Regions from separate parts of the Priestia sp. P5 genome, predicted to be linked through region 3. Evidence: riboswitches for the same ligand, from Rfam matches in the RefSeq annotation. Region 3 holds a riboswitch; each other region holds the start of a gene.
The links. Region 3 has a riboswitch for cyclic di-AMP ahead of MMB69_RS04055 (APC family permease). Riboswitches for the same ligand answer to the same signal wherever they lie in the genome.
Positions count from the first base shown of each region.

Region 1: it holds a riboswitch for cyclic di-AMP, as region 3 does, so the genes downstream of both, MMB69_RS26085 (cation:dicarboxylate symporter family transporter) here and MMB69_RS04055 (APC family permease) in region 3, are expected to answer to the same signal.
Region 2: it holds a riboswitch for cyclic di-AMP, as region 3 does, so the genes downstream of both, kdpF (K(+)-transporting ATPase subunit F) here and MMB69_RS04055 (APC family permease) in region 3, are expected to answer to the same signal.
Region 4: it holds a riboswitch for cyclic di-AMP, as region 3 does, so the genes downstream of both, MMB69_RS05025 (potassium channel family protein) here and MMB69_RS04055 (APC family permease) in region 3, are expected to answer to the same signal.

Region 1 covers NZ_JAKWFJ010000008.1:30,272-34,522, forward strand. Annotated here, with positions in the region: gene MMB69_RS26080 (undecaprenyl-diphosphate phosphatase) at 373-1,197, shown strand; cyclic di-AMP (ydaO/yuaA leader) riboswitch at 1,471-1,610, shown strand; gene MMB69_RS26085 (cation:dicarboxylate symporter family transporter) at 1,717-2,976, shown strand; gene ytvI (sporulation integral membrane protein YtvI) at 3,189-4,220, shown strand.
Region 2 covers NZ_JAKWFJ010000001.1:1,661,143-1,665,393, reverse strand. Annotated here, with positions in the region: gene kdpB (potassium-transporting ATPase subunit KdpB) at 1-251, opposite strand, end outside; gene kdpA (potassium-transporting ATPase subunit KdpA) at 273-1,934, opposite strand; gene kdpF (K(+)-transporting ATPase subunit F) at 1,959-2,039, opposite strand; cyclic di-AMP (ydaO/yuaA leader) riboswitch at 2,418-2,558, opposite strand; gene MMB69_RS09170 (hypothetical protein) at 2,574-2,711, opposite strand; cyclic di-AMP (ydaO/yuaA leader) riboswitch at 2,784-2,926, opposite strand; gene MMB69_RS09165 (undecaprenyldiphospho-muramoylpentapeptide beta-N-acetylglucosaminyltransferase) at 3,086-4,153, opposite strand.
Region 3 covers NZ_JAKWFJ010000001.1:791,880-796,130, reverse strand. Annotated here, with positions in the region: gene MMB69_RS04055 (APC family permease) at 1-1,579, opposite strand, end outside; cyclic di-AMP (ydaO/yuaA leader) riboswitch at 1,742-1,882, opposite strand; gene MMB69_RS04050 (N-acetylmuramoyl-L-alanine amidase) at 2,074-3,114, opposite strand; gene MMB69_RS04045 (hypothetical protein) at 3,234-3,425, opposite strand; gene glnA (type I glutamate--ammonia ligase) at 3,991-4,251, opposite strand, start outside.
Region 4 covers NZ_JAKWFJ010000001.1:981,270-985,520, forward strand. Annotated here, with positions in the region: gene MMB69_RS05010 (peptidyl-prolyl cis-trans isomerase) at 1-258, shown strand, start outside; gene MMB69_RS05015 (Lrp/AsnC family transcriptional regulator) at 697-1,152, opposite strand; gene MMB69_RS05020 (carboxymuconolactone decarboxylase family protein) at 1,273-1,731, shown strand; cyclic di-AMP (ydaO/yuaA leader) riboswitch at 1,847-1,991, shown strand; gene MMB69_RS05025 (potassium channel family protein) at 2,116-2,775, shown strand; gene MMB69_RS05030 (TrkH family potassium uptake protein) at 2,779-4,098, shown strand.

The DNA of each region.
Region 1 (4,251 bases), on a different contig from region 3:
GCAAGCACTAGTTGATTAAAATGATAGATGACAGTAAAGAGGATGGAAAAAACATAATGATTTAGTCATTTTTTTACACCAAAGAAAAATAGTCTAGATGATTCATTTTTAGCTAACGGCCCGGAATTTATACCGAACATAGCGACTGCTTTTTAAAACAAATAAAAGCTGATATCTTGTTTTTTTGGTTATAGCATGTAAGGTTTTTATTACAAATTATTAAAGATTCTTATCTTTTTGCAAATACACATTGTATTTCATAGTTTTAACAATTATGATAAAAAAGCAAGTGTCAAAATAGGAAAATAGTTGAGCATGTAAAACGAAGCGATAAGCTTATTAATTTGAAAGAAAGGCAAGGTACATAGCTTTATGTGGGAAATTATTGTAGCAATCATTTTAGGGATTGTAGAAGGTTTAACAGAGTTTGCTCCTGTTTCGTCAACTGGGCATATGATTATTGTGGATGACCTGTGGTTAAATTCAAAAGAATTATTTTCATCTCCAGTAGCTAATACATTTAAAATTGTTATTCAGCTAGGGTCGATCTTAGCAGTAGTTGTTATTTTTAAAGATCGTTTTATTAATTTATTAGGATTGGGAAAAAAGCCAGCTGCTCCAATTGGACCGACAAATCGCTTGAATTTAATGCAGGTAATTGTTGGGCTGTTACCCGCAGGAGTGTTAGGACTTTTGTTTGATGATTACATTGATGAACATTTGTTTTCTTTAAATACGGTGCTAATTGGCTTAGTAGTCGGAGCTGTATTAATGATTCTAGCAGATTTGTTTGGACCTAAACGTCCGCGTGTAGAAACGGTGGACCAAATGTCTTATGGACAAGCACTGGGTATAGGACTGTTTCAATGTATTGCTCTTTGGCCAGGCTTTTCTCGCTCAGGCTCAACGATTTCAGGAGGAGTTCTTCTTGGAATGAGCCATAAGGCAGCCGCAGATTTTACATTTATTATGGCAGTGCCAATCATGGCAGGAGCAAGTGGACTTTCATTGGTTAAAAACTGGCAGTATTTCACATCAGATGCGCTACCGTTTTTTATTGCTGGTTTTATCAGCGCCTTTATTTTTGCGCTGGTATCTATTCGCTTTTTCCTGAAATTAATTAATCGTATCAAATTAGTACCATTTGCACTATATCGAATTGTTTTAGCAGCTATTCTATATTTTGTATTTTTATAAAATAAACACGCGAGTTCTTTAGTCCTTTAAACTTCTAATAGAGACTCAAAGAGCAAGAAAAAGCTATTGCAATGTTGCAATAGCTTTTTTGCATAAATATATATTATCGCCTTTTGAAAGCGTTTTATAAACATGGGTATTGACAAAACGTGTCGAAAAATAGTAAATTAATATTTGTGCAGTATAAAGTTAAGTAAAAGTAAGACTTCTGTTTAGTTTTATTGACTGTAAAAAACGTATGACAACGTATAGATCGTTTTAATTTTATAAAAACTGAATAATAAGCTTAATCGTATAGAGCGGGGGAATCATTATCGGCAGTAAAGCTGCCTTGGGGTGAATCCTTACAAAAGGTAGGAAACTCTCAATTCCGAATCCGACAGTTAACCCCGTTTGCTTCATTGAGAGAAAGAGCCCAAAATAGCGTAAGTAAAAGGCTGTTCTTTCTTAAGAATAGTCTTTTTTTGTTTTTTCAGAAAAGTATATACAAATGTCATACATCTTTGGGGAGGTACATCTATGAAAAAAATTCGTTTTGGTTTGGCTACGCAGATTTTTACCGGTTTAATCCTTGGTGTTCTTGTAGGGGTAATTTGGTTTAACGATCCGCGTGTAGTAACATACCTACAGCCGCTAGGAGACCTATTTTTAAGATTAATCAAGATGATTGTTATTCCAATTGTTATCTCAAGCTTAGTCGTTGGAGTTGCAGGAGCAGGGAGCGGTAAACAGGTCGGAAAGCTCGGCGTTAAAACCATTCTCTATTTTGAAATTATTACGACTTTTGCAATTGTAATCGGTGTATTGATTGCTAATATTTTTCACCCTGGGCAAGGTGTAGACATTCATTCAGCACAGAAGAGTGATATTTCACAATACGTTGAAACATCCGAACAGCAAGAAGGAAAGTCAGTGGCTGAAACTTTCTTACACATTGTTCCGACAAACTTCTTCCAGTCAATTGTTGAAGGAGACATGCTAGCAATTATCTTCTTTACAGTGTTGTTTGCACTTGGAGTAGCAGCAATTGGGGAAAGAGGAAAGCCAGTTGTACAATTCTTCGACGGCGTTTCTCACGCAATGTTTCACGTGGTAAACCTTGTAATGAAAGTGGCTCCAATTGGTGTATTTGCTTTAATTGGTGTAACGGTTTCAAAATTTGGCTTAGATTCACTCCTTTCATTAGGAAAGCTTGTTATCTTAGTTTATTTAGCGCTAATTTTCTTCCTACTTGTTGTATTAGGAGGAATTGCGAAATGGGCAGGAATTAACATCTTCCACTTATTCCGCTATATGAAAGATGAACTGTTGTTAGCATACAGTACATCTAGCTCTGAGACAGTTCTTCCGCGTATTATGGAAAAACTTGAAAAGATGGGCTGTCCAAAAGCTATCGTATCGTTCGTTGTACCAATCGGTTATACATTTAACCTAGATGGTTCCGTTCTTTATCAAGCGATTGCAGCGTTATTCTTAGCGCAAGTGTATGGTATTGATTTAACGATCGTTCAACAGCTGACGCTCATTCTTGTATTGATGGTTACATCTAAAGGAATGGCTGCAGTGCCAGGAACATCATTTGTTGTATTACTAGCTACTCTTGGAACAATCGGTGTTCCCGCAGAAGGATTAGCCTTCATCGCCGGAGTAGACAGAATCATGGATATGGCACGTACGGTTGTTAACTTAGTAGGAAACACACTAGCAGCAATTGTAATGTCTAAATCAGAAGGCAAATTTGACCCTAAAAAAGGTACAGAGGTCATGAGGGCCGGCTAATTTATAAATTAAAAAGCTACTTATTCTATTCAAAAAATTAGAATAAGTAGCTTTTTTCATAATAATCCCTTTATTATTATGGGAATTGACCCTATAATATGTAACATCAGGTATAAAAATATCCAAATTTTATTCTTACATAAAGCAGTCACTGGTTCCTTTCTTTATCAGTAAATATAGAGATAGCTTAGCTAGTAGGGGGATAGTAGAGTATGTGGAAAAAGCGAATATGGGTCATCGCCTCGATAGTAATCGTATGTTTGTTAATCCCTTACAGTTTACCGATTGTGTTTGCTTTATTAACAGCATTAGCACTTGAGGGTATTGTTCAAAAATTGCATCAATCTTTTAAAATGAAGAGAGTCTATGCAGTGCTTATGACCTTCATTTTATATGTTGTTTCGCTCATACTTATTGGATTTTTTATTGTTCGGACAATCGTTACGCAAGTGGTTGCTCTTTCAAAAATAGCGCCTTCCTTTGTAAAAGAAATCTATGAAACCGCGATTTATCCAACTATTATTAAGTGGAAATACTATTCAAACGCTCTTCCTACAGAAGTGATTTCTTCTATCGAGCGCACGCTTGAAAAAACCGTAAATTCATTAGATTCTCTATTAAAAAGTACCGTAGAAATCATCATTAGCTTTGCCGCTACTGTTCCTGGGTTTCTATTAGAGTTTCTTATTTATTTAGTAGCACTTGTATTTATCAGCCTTGAGCTGCCTGCTATTAAAAATAAAATTAAGTCATTTTTAACAGAAGAAACGAAATATAAGCTACAAGTTGTCATCACTCAGCTTATCCAAGCGGGGGTTGGTTTTATCAAGGCACAAATTATCTTAAGTGTCATGACGTTTGTAATGGCTTATGTAGGGCTTTGGCTATTAGATGTTCCGTATACCGCGCTTCTTAGTTTATTAATTGTAATTGTCGATATCTTACCAATCCTTGGGACAGGCTCGGTGCTCGTTCCATGGGGGATTTTTGCTCTTACTCAAGGACATGACTCATTAGCAATCGGCTTATTTATTCTATTTGGAGTCATTACGGTAGTAAGACGTGTAGTAGAACCAAAAGTATTTTCTACAAATATGGGCATTTCACCTTTGGCTGCACTAGTTAGTTTGTACATTGGATTTAAACTTTTAGGCTTTGTCGGATTATTTTTAGGACCGGCTTTAGTTATTTTATACGATGCTCTTCGTAAAGTAGGTATTATTCAAATTAACTTTAAACTATAAAAGCGCTGGATAAAACTAGCGCTTTTTTTTA
Region 2 (4,251 bases), 870 kb from region 3:
GCAATATTAAAGCCTGCGCTTACTGTGCTTTCTCCGAAAAGGTCTGGAACAACAGCTAAAAAAAGCGTAATAACAAATCCGATTTCTACTACGAACATGATAGGGTTTTTTATCATCGTTCTTGGACTTAGCTTGATAAAAGCCTGCTTTACTGATTGAATAAAAATCGATGAAGTTTGTTTATCTACAGCACCTTGAATGTGACTGTTACGATCAAATTCAAGATTATTCGTAAAATTCCGTTTATTCATTATAATCCTCCGCTTTCTTAATTACAGTGTCAAATACTCAGCAACCGGCCCAAGTACAAGCACTGGGAAAAACGTAAGTGCCCCTACAATAACGGTAGTTCCAATTAAAATGCCGCTAAATAAAGACGTATCCGTTTTAAATGTCCCCGGTGTTTCAGGAACAAGCTGCTTAGATGCTAGTGAGCTTGATACCGCCAGCATCGTAATTAGTCCGAAGTAACGTCCAATATACATAACAATTCCCGTAGAAATGTTCCAAAACGGCGTTGCGTCACCGAGTCCTTCAAAACCAGATCCATTGTTTGCTGCTGACGATGTAAATTCATACAGTGCCTGACTTAAGCCGTGAAAGCCTGGGTTTGATATACCTTCTATTCCTAAATGAGTAGTGAGCGCTACGGCGGTTCCCCCTAAAATTAACAGCGGCTGCAGAATAAGCGTCACGGCGATTAGCTTCATTTCTTTTCCTTCAATTTTTTTACCTACGTATTCCGGGGTTCTTCCAACCATTAAACCTGATAAAAATACGGCGATGATGACGTACATCATGACATTCATAAATCCTGCTCCGACACCGCCAAATACAGTATTTAACATCATATTTCCAAGCGTTAACAACCCGGTAAGAGGCGTAAGAGTATCGTGCATCGCGTTAACCGCGCCTGTTTCACTTGCTGTCGTCACGATGGCGTACAGAGTTGACATACCGACACCAAACCGGACTTCTTTTCCTTCCATATAACCGCTCGCTTCATTTAGATGAAAAGCATCAAGTCTAGGGTTACCGCCCCACTCTGTTACAAACGCTGTGCTTAAGATAACGATAAACAGCATACTCATCGCTACAAACAAGATGCGACCTTGCTTACGCTGTCCGATCATTTTTCCGTACGTAAAAGGAAGTGCGGTTGGCAATAAAAGCATAAGGACAATTTGTAATACATTGCTCAACGCGTTAGGATTTTCAAATGGATGAGCCGAATTGACACCAAAAAACCCTCCTCCGTTGTTGCCTAGCTCTTTGATTGAAAGAAAAGAAGCAACTGGTCCCCTTGCTATTTGCTGTGTTGCCCCTTCTAATGTATGGGCAGTCACCGTTCCGCTTAACGTTTGAGGAACACCTAAAAACGCAAATAAAATGCCTGTTATAAAAGCGATAGGAAGTAAAACACGCGTAATTGATTTCACAAAATCAACAAAAAAGTTTCCCATTTCCTTCCCTGCCAACCCACGAATAAAAGCGATTGCTACTGCAAGTGCCGTTGCTGGTGCAGCAAACATCATAAATACAACGGCGGCCATCTGCGAGAAATAAGACAAACCTGATTCACCGCTGTAGTGCTGCAAGTTCGTATTTGTCATAAAACTAATGGCCGTGTTAAAAGCAAGGGCCGGATCCATTCCTTTGATGTGGCTTGGGTTAAGCGGCAGTACCCCTTGAAACCGGAAGATAAGATACACCACAAAAATCATAAACGTATTCGCCAAAACGAGAGCAAGTGCATATTGCTTCCACGTCTGATTATGCCCTTTAATTCCTGCCGCTTTAAACATCACCGATTCTATCTTCCCTATCAAGCTAGTGTTTTTATCGTTTGAAAACACATTCGCTATATAAATACCTACGGGCTTTGCAATAAGCGCTACAAAAACAAGCAGCAGCGCAACTGATAGTAGAAAAATCCCCACGTTTTATTCCTCCGCTTATTAAAATTGTTCTGGATTTAACAGTACATATACTAAATAAATTAAAACGAGAACTGAAATACCTAACAAAATGAACGACATGTTCACTTCTCCTCTCTTTCGTCTACTACATGAGACGACCAGCAAATAATTCCGTACATAGCAGCTGTTAATATGGCAAGCGTTCCAAGCATGATCATATCCAAGTTGCTCCCTCCTAACTGTTTCTTACCACCAATGATTAAGTGTAGTGACTGTTTCTGTGCGTAAAGCATCACGCCCAAGTGAGCTAGCTGCGAAAGGTTATTTTTGATTGTTTATTCCTCACGTATTGTTGATCTCGTTTTAAAAGCCCTACTATATCCTCTTTACGGTGCAGACATAACCTGCTCTCCTATTTTTTTCATTAAAAAAACCGCAGAAGAGAGTCCTCTTCCGCGGTTTAATGCACGACAAATAAGCCGTGATCGACACGAATTTTTTTACTCCCAAAACGCTTACGGAGTTAGCTGTCGGATTCGGGTTATGGAAGTAACCCTACTCAGTTAAGAGATTCACCCCTAGTACATACGTACAAAATATTGGGTCCCCCGCTCATAATTGATTAAGCGTATATTTGTTATTTAATTTTTAGGCTTAATTATGTTTTTTACTGCTGCGTTTAATACTTTGATTAGCTAACGTAGACAAATAGCGGTTTGCTAGATCAAAAGATTGCTGATCGCATATTGCTCGATATTCAATCATTTGAATCATTTGCTTAGATATATGCATCTTGACGCTCCTTTCACCTATATTTTGAAAGGAACGCGCTATCCGCTGTTATAGAAAACGACCACCATTACACCATCCTCTCTCTTAACGCTTACGAAGTTAGCTGACGGGTTCGGGTCAAGAAAGTAACCCTACTCAATTATGAGATTCACCCCTAATAATTGGGTCCTCCGCTCTTTCCCTCTCTTTCAGGAAAGACTCAGCGTTTCACTGTGGAACGTTTCATGAGAGTAATCTTACTCCTGTTAAATTTTACTGTCAACAACATTTTTTGAAATTTTAAAAGCTTTATTTTTTGCTGTTTATTCATTATTTTAAAATAATAGATTCAAAGAAAAAAAAGCGTTCTTATCTCCTCGATAAGAACGCTTTTTTTAGCTCATTTTCTCAATTTCATTTACAAGAATTGAAATGGCATCCGTTTTTGTTGCTTCACGCATTGTACGCTTCATCGTACTTGCCTGCTGCTGAAGCTCATTTACTTCACGCAAAAACAGCTCTTTTGTTAACTGTTCTTCTTCTACAACCATACAGTAGCCTTTTTTCTTAAAGGATTGTGCATTTAAAATTTGATCTCCGCGACTTTGTGCTTTTGATAAAGGAATAATCATCATCGGTTTATGAAGAGCTAAAAACTCAAAAATGGCATTGGATCCGCCGCGTGTAATCACATAATCAGTTGCTGCTAGAACATCCGGAAGCTGTTCATTTACGTATTCTAACTGACGGTAGCCCGACTCTTTTTCAAGGCTTGTATCAATATTGCCTTTTCCGCACAGGTGTACAATTTGAAATTTCTTTTGCAGTTCAGGCAAGGATTCTCGAACAATTTCATTGATGCGGCGTGCTCCTAAACTTCCGCCCATAATCGTTAAAATTGGGCGCTTATCATAAAAGCGAAGCCAGCTTTCCCCGTTCGCTGCGCTTCCGCTAAATAATTCTTTTCGAATAGGTGAACCAACAACCTGCACTTTTTCTTTTGGAAAATAGTTTGCCGCTTCATCAAAAGAAGTAAAAATTTTAGTGGCAAATTTCTGCGCAATTTTATTTGCCAGTCCCGGTGTTAAATCACTTTCATGAATGAACACGGGAATGTTTAGCGATTTAGCAGCCATTACAACAGGAACTGTGACAAAACCGCCTTTTGAAAACACAAGAGAAGGCTTTAGTTTTTTCAGCACGCGACGTGCATCGCCAACTCCTTTTGCTACTCGAAATACATCTTTTACATTTTCCATATCTACGTAGCGACGCAGCTTTCCGCTTGAAATTGCATGATATGGAACGTTTAATTTTGTAATTAATTCTTTCTCGATACCATTGTGAGAACCGACATAATGGATATCCCATTTTTCACTGTCTAATTCTTTCATAATGGCAATGTTTGGTGTTACGTGTCCAGCTGTTCCGCCTCCGGTAAAAACGATAACTTGCTTACTCATTTTTTCTTCCTCTCTTTACTTCACTTAATTGATCTGTTTTGACATCAATTTTTATCTGATCTTTTTAGCATGCAATCTGACATGTAAAACGATGGTTT
Region 3 (4,251 bases):
CAGGCTGCCACTTCTCCCACTTCTCTTCCATTTTCTTTTCGCTTTCTCGATCAAAGGCCACATGCACTGCAATAACGGTATCACCAATCGTTCGTGCATAATTTAATGAATTTTCTACTACCTTTGTCATTCCTGCTACAGGAACAATGACTACACTTCCTTCAAGCTTTCCAATCTTTTCTCCTTGCTTAATGCGAAGCTGCTCTCCTACCGCTTCATAATGCGTATGAATGCGATGAAAAATATAGACAATAACCGGTAAGAAAATGAGCACGGACCATACTTGTGAAAACTTCGTTGTAAATAAAATAATTAGCACCGTTAAGGTAATGAGGGCCCCAATTAAGTTAATGGCTAGCTTCCCTTGCCAGCCGGCCGGCTTTTCTCTAAGCCATTTGACAATCATGCCTGTTTGAGAAAGCGTAAATGGAATAAACACCCCGACTGCATAAAGAGGAATTAATTGTTCAGTCGCTCCTTTAAAAGCTACAATTAAGACAATAGAAGCAATTCCAAGGGTCACAATTCCATTTGAATAGCCTAATCGATCACCACGAATTTGAAACATTCTTGGCATGTATTTATCAGAAGATAAGTTGACAGCCAGCAAAGGGAAAGCAGAAAAGCCCGTATTCGCCGCTAGCACTAGAATTAGAGCTGTTGTGCCTTGAATAAAATAATAAAATCCATTTCGTCCAAACACACTCGATGCAATTTGTGATACAACCGTTTCATCTGCTTTTGGAGAAATGCCAAGCCAATAAGCTAAAAACGTGATGCCAGAAAATAAAACGGCTAAAATACCGCCCATCAGCATTAATGTATGAACAGCATTTTTTGCACCTGGCTCTTTAAAGTTAGGCACTGCATTTGAAATGGCTTCTACACCTGTCAATGCCGAACACCCTGATGAAAAAGCTTTTAATAATAAAAACAAACTAATACCTGGCACTACTGTACCGAGAGAGGGATGAAGCTCAGGTGAAACTTGACCTGTCGCTATTTTAAACAAGCCTACCGCTATTAACAAAATAAGAGCAATAACAAATAAATAAACCGGATAAGCTAATACAGAAGCGGATTCTGTTACACCACGTAAATTTAAGACGGTAATAAAAATCACCAGCAAACACGCAATTACTACATTGTAATGATGCAGCGTTGGAAAAGCCGAAGTTAAAGCATCGGTTCCTGCTGAAACACTCACAGCAACTGTTAAAATATAATCTACCAACAGTGATCCCCCAGCGATAAGCCCGGGATTTTCTCCTAAATTGGTTTTGGAAACAATATAAGCTCCTCCGCCTTGCGGATACGCATAAATAATTTGACGGTATGAAAGAATTAAAGCCGTCAGCAGCACCAATACCCCAATCGCAATTGGAATTGAATACCAATAGGCAAGGACGCCTACTGTTGCAAGTACAATCAAAATTTGTTCTGTTCCATAAGCCACTGAAGATAAGGCATCTGATGATAAAATAGCCAGTGCTTTAAGCTTACTAAGCTTTTGATCGCCTAACTCTTTTGTTTTAAGCGGCTTTCCAATCAATAATCTTTTGAGAACTGAATAGTTCACGTAATTTCCCTCCGATGATTGCCTAGCTACTATTTACTGTTCATTGCTAAGCTCCGTTACAAGTTCACGAATAAGTGATATTATTCCTAAAAAATACTTTTTTATGTTAAAAAAGCGCACAAAAAAAACACTAAGGGTTCTCAGCGTTTTTACACAGCTTAAACCTCCTCTCCAAAACGCTTATGGGGTTAGCTGTCGGATTCGGGCTATGAGAGTAGCCCTACCTTTAAAAAAGGATTCACCCCAAGTGACAATGCACAAATTTGGGTCCCCCACTCCTGACGAATTAAGCGATAACAGGTCAATATAATTTTCGGTTAAAGAGTATGATTGATAACATGTTTCGTTCATAACTATCCTTTGTTCTTAGATAATATACTCCCGTACAAATGGTTTGTAAAGCATTATTTTACGTAAATTATAAAATAGTGCTTAAGACGCTTTTAATGGGAAAACAAAAGGCCTTCTGCCTGCTTACAGAAGACCTTCTTGCTTTAACTTTTTGCTTTTAAAACAGCTGCTAGCTTGTTTTTCGTTTGAGGACCATAAATGCCATCTACATCATAAGGAAGATACACAAGCTGAAAACGTCTGACTGCATCTTTCGTTTGAACTCCATATATTCCGTCTACTGACCCTACTTTAAAATTAACCGCGTTTAATGCTCTTTGAAGCTGTTTCACAGCTTCTCCAGAATCGCCTTGTTTTAAAATTCCATTGGGAAGTGGATATTGTTCAGAAGGCGGTGCTGGTGTTGGTGTTGGTGTTGATGAAGTTCCTGAAGGAATAACAATTGTTTTTCCAACCTGTAGTGTTAAAGGATCAGAAAGCCCTGTATTCGCTTCTTGAAGCGCCTGTACTGTTATGTTGTACTTCTGTGCAATACTGTAAAGCGTATCTCCTTGCTTGATCGTATACGTTTTTGTACCCGGTTCAGAAGGTGAAGGATTTGGTGTTGGAGATGGGGATGGATTTGGAACTGCACGACGAGGTAAATTTAAATATACGGCAATTCCTTTTGCATACGATTCACCCATGCTTTTTAAAAAAGCTTCATTTTGAAGAAGTGCTGCATCTGTACTGTTATCAATAAAAGCTATTTCAGTGAGTACTGCGGGCATATTTGTTAAGCGAAGCACCGCATAATTGGCTGATTTTCGACCGCGATTCGGATGATTATACGACAGCAGCGCTGGCTGTACTTGGCCGTGTACAATCGATTGAAACGTTTTACTGGCATTGCTAGCGCTTCTATAAACATAATCTTCGTACCCTGTTCCTCCACCGGCATTTACGTGAATAGACATAAATGCGTCTGCGCCCCACGAATTAGCTTGAGAAGCGCGCTGAGATAACGATAAAAAAACATCTGTGGTACGAGTGGTTTTAATCGTAAAATCACTGTACGTGCTATTTAAATAGCTTATTAAATATTGTTGAATTTTCAAAACTAGGTTTTTTTCATACAATCCATTCGCTCCAACTGCTCCTACGTCTGCCCCACCATGTCCTGCATCGAGATAAATTTTTTTCATATTACTTGTCCCTCCTTATTGCTAACATATGCATGAGGGAAAAAAGTGCTACAGTTACTAGCCTACTTAGTGAAAAATTACTAAAAAAGGAGATTGTGCCATAACGAAACCACTCCAATCTAAAAACGAACAAATGGGACAAGTGCTCTAGTAGGGATTGCTTGTGACACCGCTGTTGATTTCCGTGCAAGACTTCGCTTTCCGCGGGCGGCTGGTGAGCCTCCTCGTCGCTTACGCTCCTGCGGGGTCTCACCTATTCCGCTTTTCCCGCAGGAGTCTTCGCCTGCCCTCCAATCAACAGCTAGAAGCAACTAAATAGATGAAATCTACGTTCACGTTACCAATAAAAAAATCCGCACGATTCATCGTGCGGATCTTCTTCGACCTAACACTTTTGATCTTTATAACGTTAGGACCTATTTAAAAAGCAGAACGCCTATAACAATGAGAATAATCCAAATTGGAATGCTTATTAATATGCCTATTACTAAACCTTTGAAAAAATTTCCTTCTTGCATTTTCATTCCATTCCTCTCCAACAGTATTTTCTAATAACACTACGCCTGGCTGAAAATTCTCTGAAGTTATACTGAAGTGCAGAGTGAACGCATAAACAATCTCTCTATCTGTTATACACTACTTTTACATATAGATTCAATGAGACAAAAAGCTTATCCTTTTTAATTTATATAACCAAATTCTTTCCTGTATCTAACAAAACAATAAAAAGCCTCCCGTAAATTGTACGACAGGCAGCTATACTTGTTTTATGAACAGCTTAGTTCGATATTTAATATACGCATGCAGAATGTTATTCATTTTGAAAAACAAAAAAGTCCGAGAGAACGTATAAACGATCTCTCGGACTTTTAGGAATTAATATTGGCTCATGTATTGGTCACGTTCCCAAGGATGAACTTGTGTACGGAACATATCCCACTCGATTTCTTTCGCTTCAACGAAGTGCTCTGCTAAGTGTTCACCTAATGCAGAAACCATAACTTCGTTTGATTGGAAGCTATCTAAAGCTTGAGCTAATGTTGCAGGTAAATCTACGATACCTTCTTCAACACGCTCTTCTTTTGTCATTACATAGATATTACGATCGATAGGTTTTGGAGCTTCAAGATTGTTCTT
Region 4 (4,251 bases), 190 kb from region 3:
ATAGAGAATGCTGATAATCTAAAGCTTTCAAGTCTATCTCCCTCTTTTATAGATGTTTTAAAAAAACAGCACATCGGAGAGAGTAGTGAGCCCATTAAAATGGGTAAAGTCTATTATATTCTTATTTTAAAACAAAAAGATAAAAAAACGGAATCAGAAGTCAAAGAAGAAATGATGAAAGAACTTGTTTTGAATCATATCAACCGGTATATCCAGGATGAACTGCCAAGGTTCCACGTGACTTTCAACCTTAGGTAGTTCCCTTTTATATAGATTGATTGTTTTCAAAAAGCAAGCAGGTAAAAGAGCTTTCTATTAATAGAGAGCTCTTTTACATTTTTAAGTAGACAGAAATGTCGTCACCTGATAAAATGAAGTTGTAAAACTTTCATTATTCGGAAAATTTATACCCTCCAGCTTTGGAGGGTTATTTTTTATGCTGTTGGACGAATAAAAGAGCTTGGGACAAAAGTAGTTTAGTGGAAAGAAGATCCGAACGATGAATCGTTCGGATCTTTTCGTTAGTATGGTGAACGTATGTTTAATCTATTTATTTGTTTCTGGCTGTTGATTGGAGGGCAAGGCGAAGACTGACACGGAAATCAACAGCGGTGTCAAAAGTGATTCATACGAGCTTATTGATTCCATTGATCCCATTGTTCGCTTTTCGATTGGATTGCTTTCGTTACGTTTCAATCACTTTTCATCTTTTAAATGGCTCAGTAATCCAGGAGACATCTCCACGTGAGAAAGGGCGATGTGTGAAATCGTTTTAGCATAAGGTGTAATTTCGTTAATAAATTGTTCGAGTACGTGCAGGTGGGGAAGCTGAAGCTTTGTAATAAAGCAGGCTTGCCCGGCGATGCGTTCACAGAATAAAGCGTAGGGATACTGAGAAATAAATCGTTTAAAACGCTCGTGCTCGCCGTTTTTCATAGTTACTTCAATAAAACACGATACAGGCAGGTGCATCTTTTCATAATCAATATCAATCGTATATCCTTTTATAACGCCAAAGCTTTCTAGCTGCCTTACTCGCTCTGCCACCGAAGGGGGAGACAGGTTAATTTGTTTTCCTAGCTCTCGTAAGGAAAGGCGGCTGTTTTGCTGCAGCGCCTGTAAAATCGATAAATCAATTTCATCAATTTTCAATTGAAAACCTTCTTTCTCATTAACGTTTCATTTGATTAGTAATAGTAGCTAAGATGTTTTATATGTAATCTAAAATTTCCGTTTTTCTTACTATAATAATTAAAAAGGAGTGAGTAAAAAATGGCAAGAGTTTTGTTAGCAAACGAAGAGGGAACAAATTTTGAAAAAGCACTGAATTTAATTCCGCATGTAAAAAGATTGTATGATGAGCTTTACGACACGCTTTGGAACAGCGATATAGTAGGAAAAGAGACTAAGGAAAAAATTAGGCTTTATCTAGCAGGTGTTAACGGCTGTGAGACGTGTATGAGCATGTCATATGTAGGGGATGAGACGCTTAATCAAAAAGTGTTAAGAGAAAAAGAGCTGGAAGAAAAAGATCGGCTGCTGTTTCGATTTATTGATGTATACCGGGTGCGTCCAAGGGAGTTGACCGATGCTGATATGGATCAATTAAAGAAATTTTACAGTGATACGCAGCTGTTAGAGCTTTTGGCTGTTATTAATTTATTTGATCAATTTCACAAAATGATTGTCAGTTTAGATTTATATGATTTTTGCAGCTTGCAGCGCAAGTGAGGTCTTCGCTAAAAATATCTTGACAGACAAAATTCACAGGAGTAAGATAGCTTTCGTGAAGTGAAACGTATCATGAATCGAATCGATTATTCTAAAAAATAGATCATAGACATTTGAATAAAAATCGCTTAATCCATTACGGAGCGGAGGACCCATTATTTACGCACATATTGTGCTCCGGGGTGAATCCTTAAAAAGGTAGGGTTACTCTTAAAACCCGAACCCGACAGCTAACTTCGCAAGCGTTTTGAGGGGGAAGAGTGTGGAAAAACACAGGAGCCTTCCTGTGTTTTTTTGCGCTTTTTTTAAGAAAAAGATGTAATTTTTTAGAAAAAGTATAAGCTAAGAGAACACACAGCAGTTGAAGAAAGGAATAAATACACTATGAAAAAACAGTTTGCTGTATTGGGATTAGGTCGTTTTGGAGGCAGTTTGGTTGAAGAGTTTGCTAATCTGGATGTGGATGTGCTCGCTATTGACCGCAATCAGGAGGTAGTAAATAAATTTAGCAACTCAGCTACATATGTTGTCCAAGCAAACGCGATTGATGAAGCTAGCTTAAAGGGGCTAGGTATCCGCAATGTTGATCATGCGCTTATTTCGTTTGGAGATGATATCGAAGCAAGTGTGCTCGCAACGATGCTTTTAAAAGATATGGGCGTTAAGCAAGTATGGGTAAAAGCAGTGAATATGTATCATCAAAAAGTGCTCGAAAAAATAGGAGCGGACAAAGTTATTCATCCAGAGCGCGATATTGCTAAGCGTATTGCTCATCACGTGGTGTCAGAAAAAATCATCGATTACATTGAATTGTCAAAGGATTATAGTATTGTCGAAATTGTCGCTTCTAAGAAACTTCATAATAAAACGCTGTTTGATTTAAACATTCGTGCCAAGTACGGCTGCAACATTATCGGCTTTCAGCGAAAAGACGGGGAAATGGTGATTTCGCCTACCGCGCATGAAATAATTGAACAAGGAGATATGCTGATTGTTATCGGACATAATCGCGATTTGAACCGTTTTGAAGAAGAAGGAGTTTAACTGATGAAAAAACAAATCATTAAACTCACCCCTCCGCAGCTGCTTGTCTCCATTTTTGGCGGAGGAATTATTATTGGTGCTCTTCTATTGATGATGCCTGTTTCTACTACTGAGCCAATCCGGTGGGTAGACGCCCTTTTTACATCTACTTCCGCTATGACAGTGACCGGCTTAGCCGTCGTAGATACAGGTACGCGTTTTACCGTCATCGGTCAAACAATCATTATGCTGTTAATTCAAATAGGCGGTCTTGGCATTATGTCATTTGCCGTGTTGATTTTTATGATGCTAGGTAAAAAAATTGGATTTAAAGAGCGTATGCTCGTTCAGCAGGCATTAAATCAAACGAGCGTCGGCGGAGTTGTCCTGCTAGTTAAAAGGCTGTTTATCTTTTCATTTTTAATTGAGTTTATTGCACTTATTTTTTTAGCGATACGCTGGGTTCCGGAATTCGGATGGTCTAAGGGGCTGTTCTTTAGCTTGTTTCATTCAATTTCAGCTTTTAATAACGCAGGGTTTGGACTACTGTCTGATAACTTAGTGCAGTATGTTGGAGATCCTATTATTAACATAACGATTTCTTTTTTGTTCATCATTGGCGGGTTAGGGTTTACCGTTCTTGCTGATATGTGGGTGAAAAAATCGTATAAAAAACTAACGCTGCATTCAAAAATTATGATTATCAGCACGTTTGCGATTAATGTGATTGCCATGCTTTTTATTTTTTTCTTAGAGTACAGCAATTCGCATACGCTCGGAAATTTATCATTAGGAGACAAAGTATGGGCTTCTTATTTTCAAGCGGTAACGACAAGAACCGCTGGATTTAATACAATTGATTTAGCTCACCTGCATGACGCAACGGTTTTTTTAATGGTCTTATTAATGTTTATTGGTGCAGGAAGTGCGTCAACAGGAGGCGGTATTAAACTAACAACGTTTGTGGTGATTGTTTTTTCTGTATGGGCATTTTTACGAAGCCGGGAAGATATTGTGCTGTTAAAGAGACGACTTCTTCCTCTTCACGTGTTTAAGGCACTAGCCATCACGATGATTTCGATTATGTTTGTGTTTGGGGCCATTTTTCTGTTAAATATTTCGGAAAATCTGCCGTTTGTAAAAATTATGTTTGAAGTTGTTTCTGCGTTTGGAACAGTAGGCTTATCGATGGGAGCGACTCCTGAACTTTCATACTTTGGCCGCGTGATTATTGTTTTTATCATGTTTTTAGGAAAAGTGGGGCCATTAACGCTTGCGTTTTCATTATCTAAGCAAAAGCGTGAAGCCGTTCGTTATCCAAACGAAGATATAATGCTAGGGTAGAAAAATCGCCTTCGATGAGGCGATTTTTTTATATTATTTATACGTTCAAGACATATAAGAGGTTACGCACAAAACAGTTGCGATGAATAAAAAGAAGGCAAAGACAAGAACAATGGGCAATTTGGAATGTCGGCGCATTAAAGGTCCCCCTTT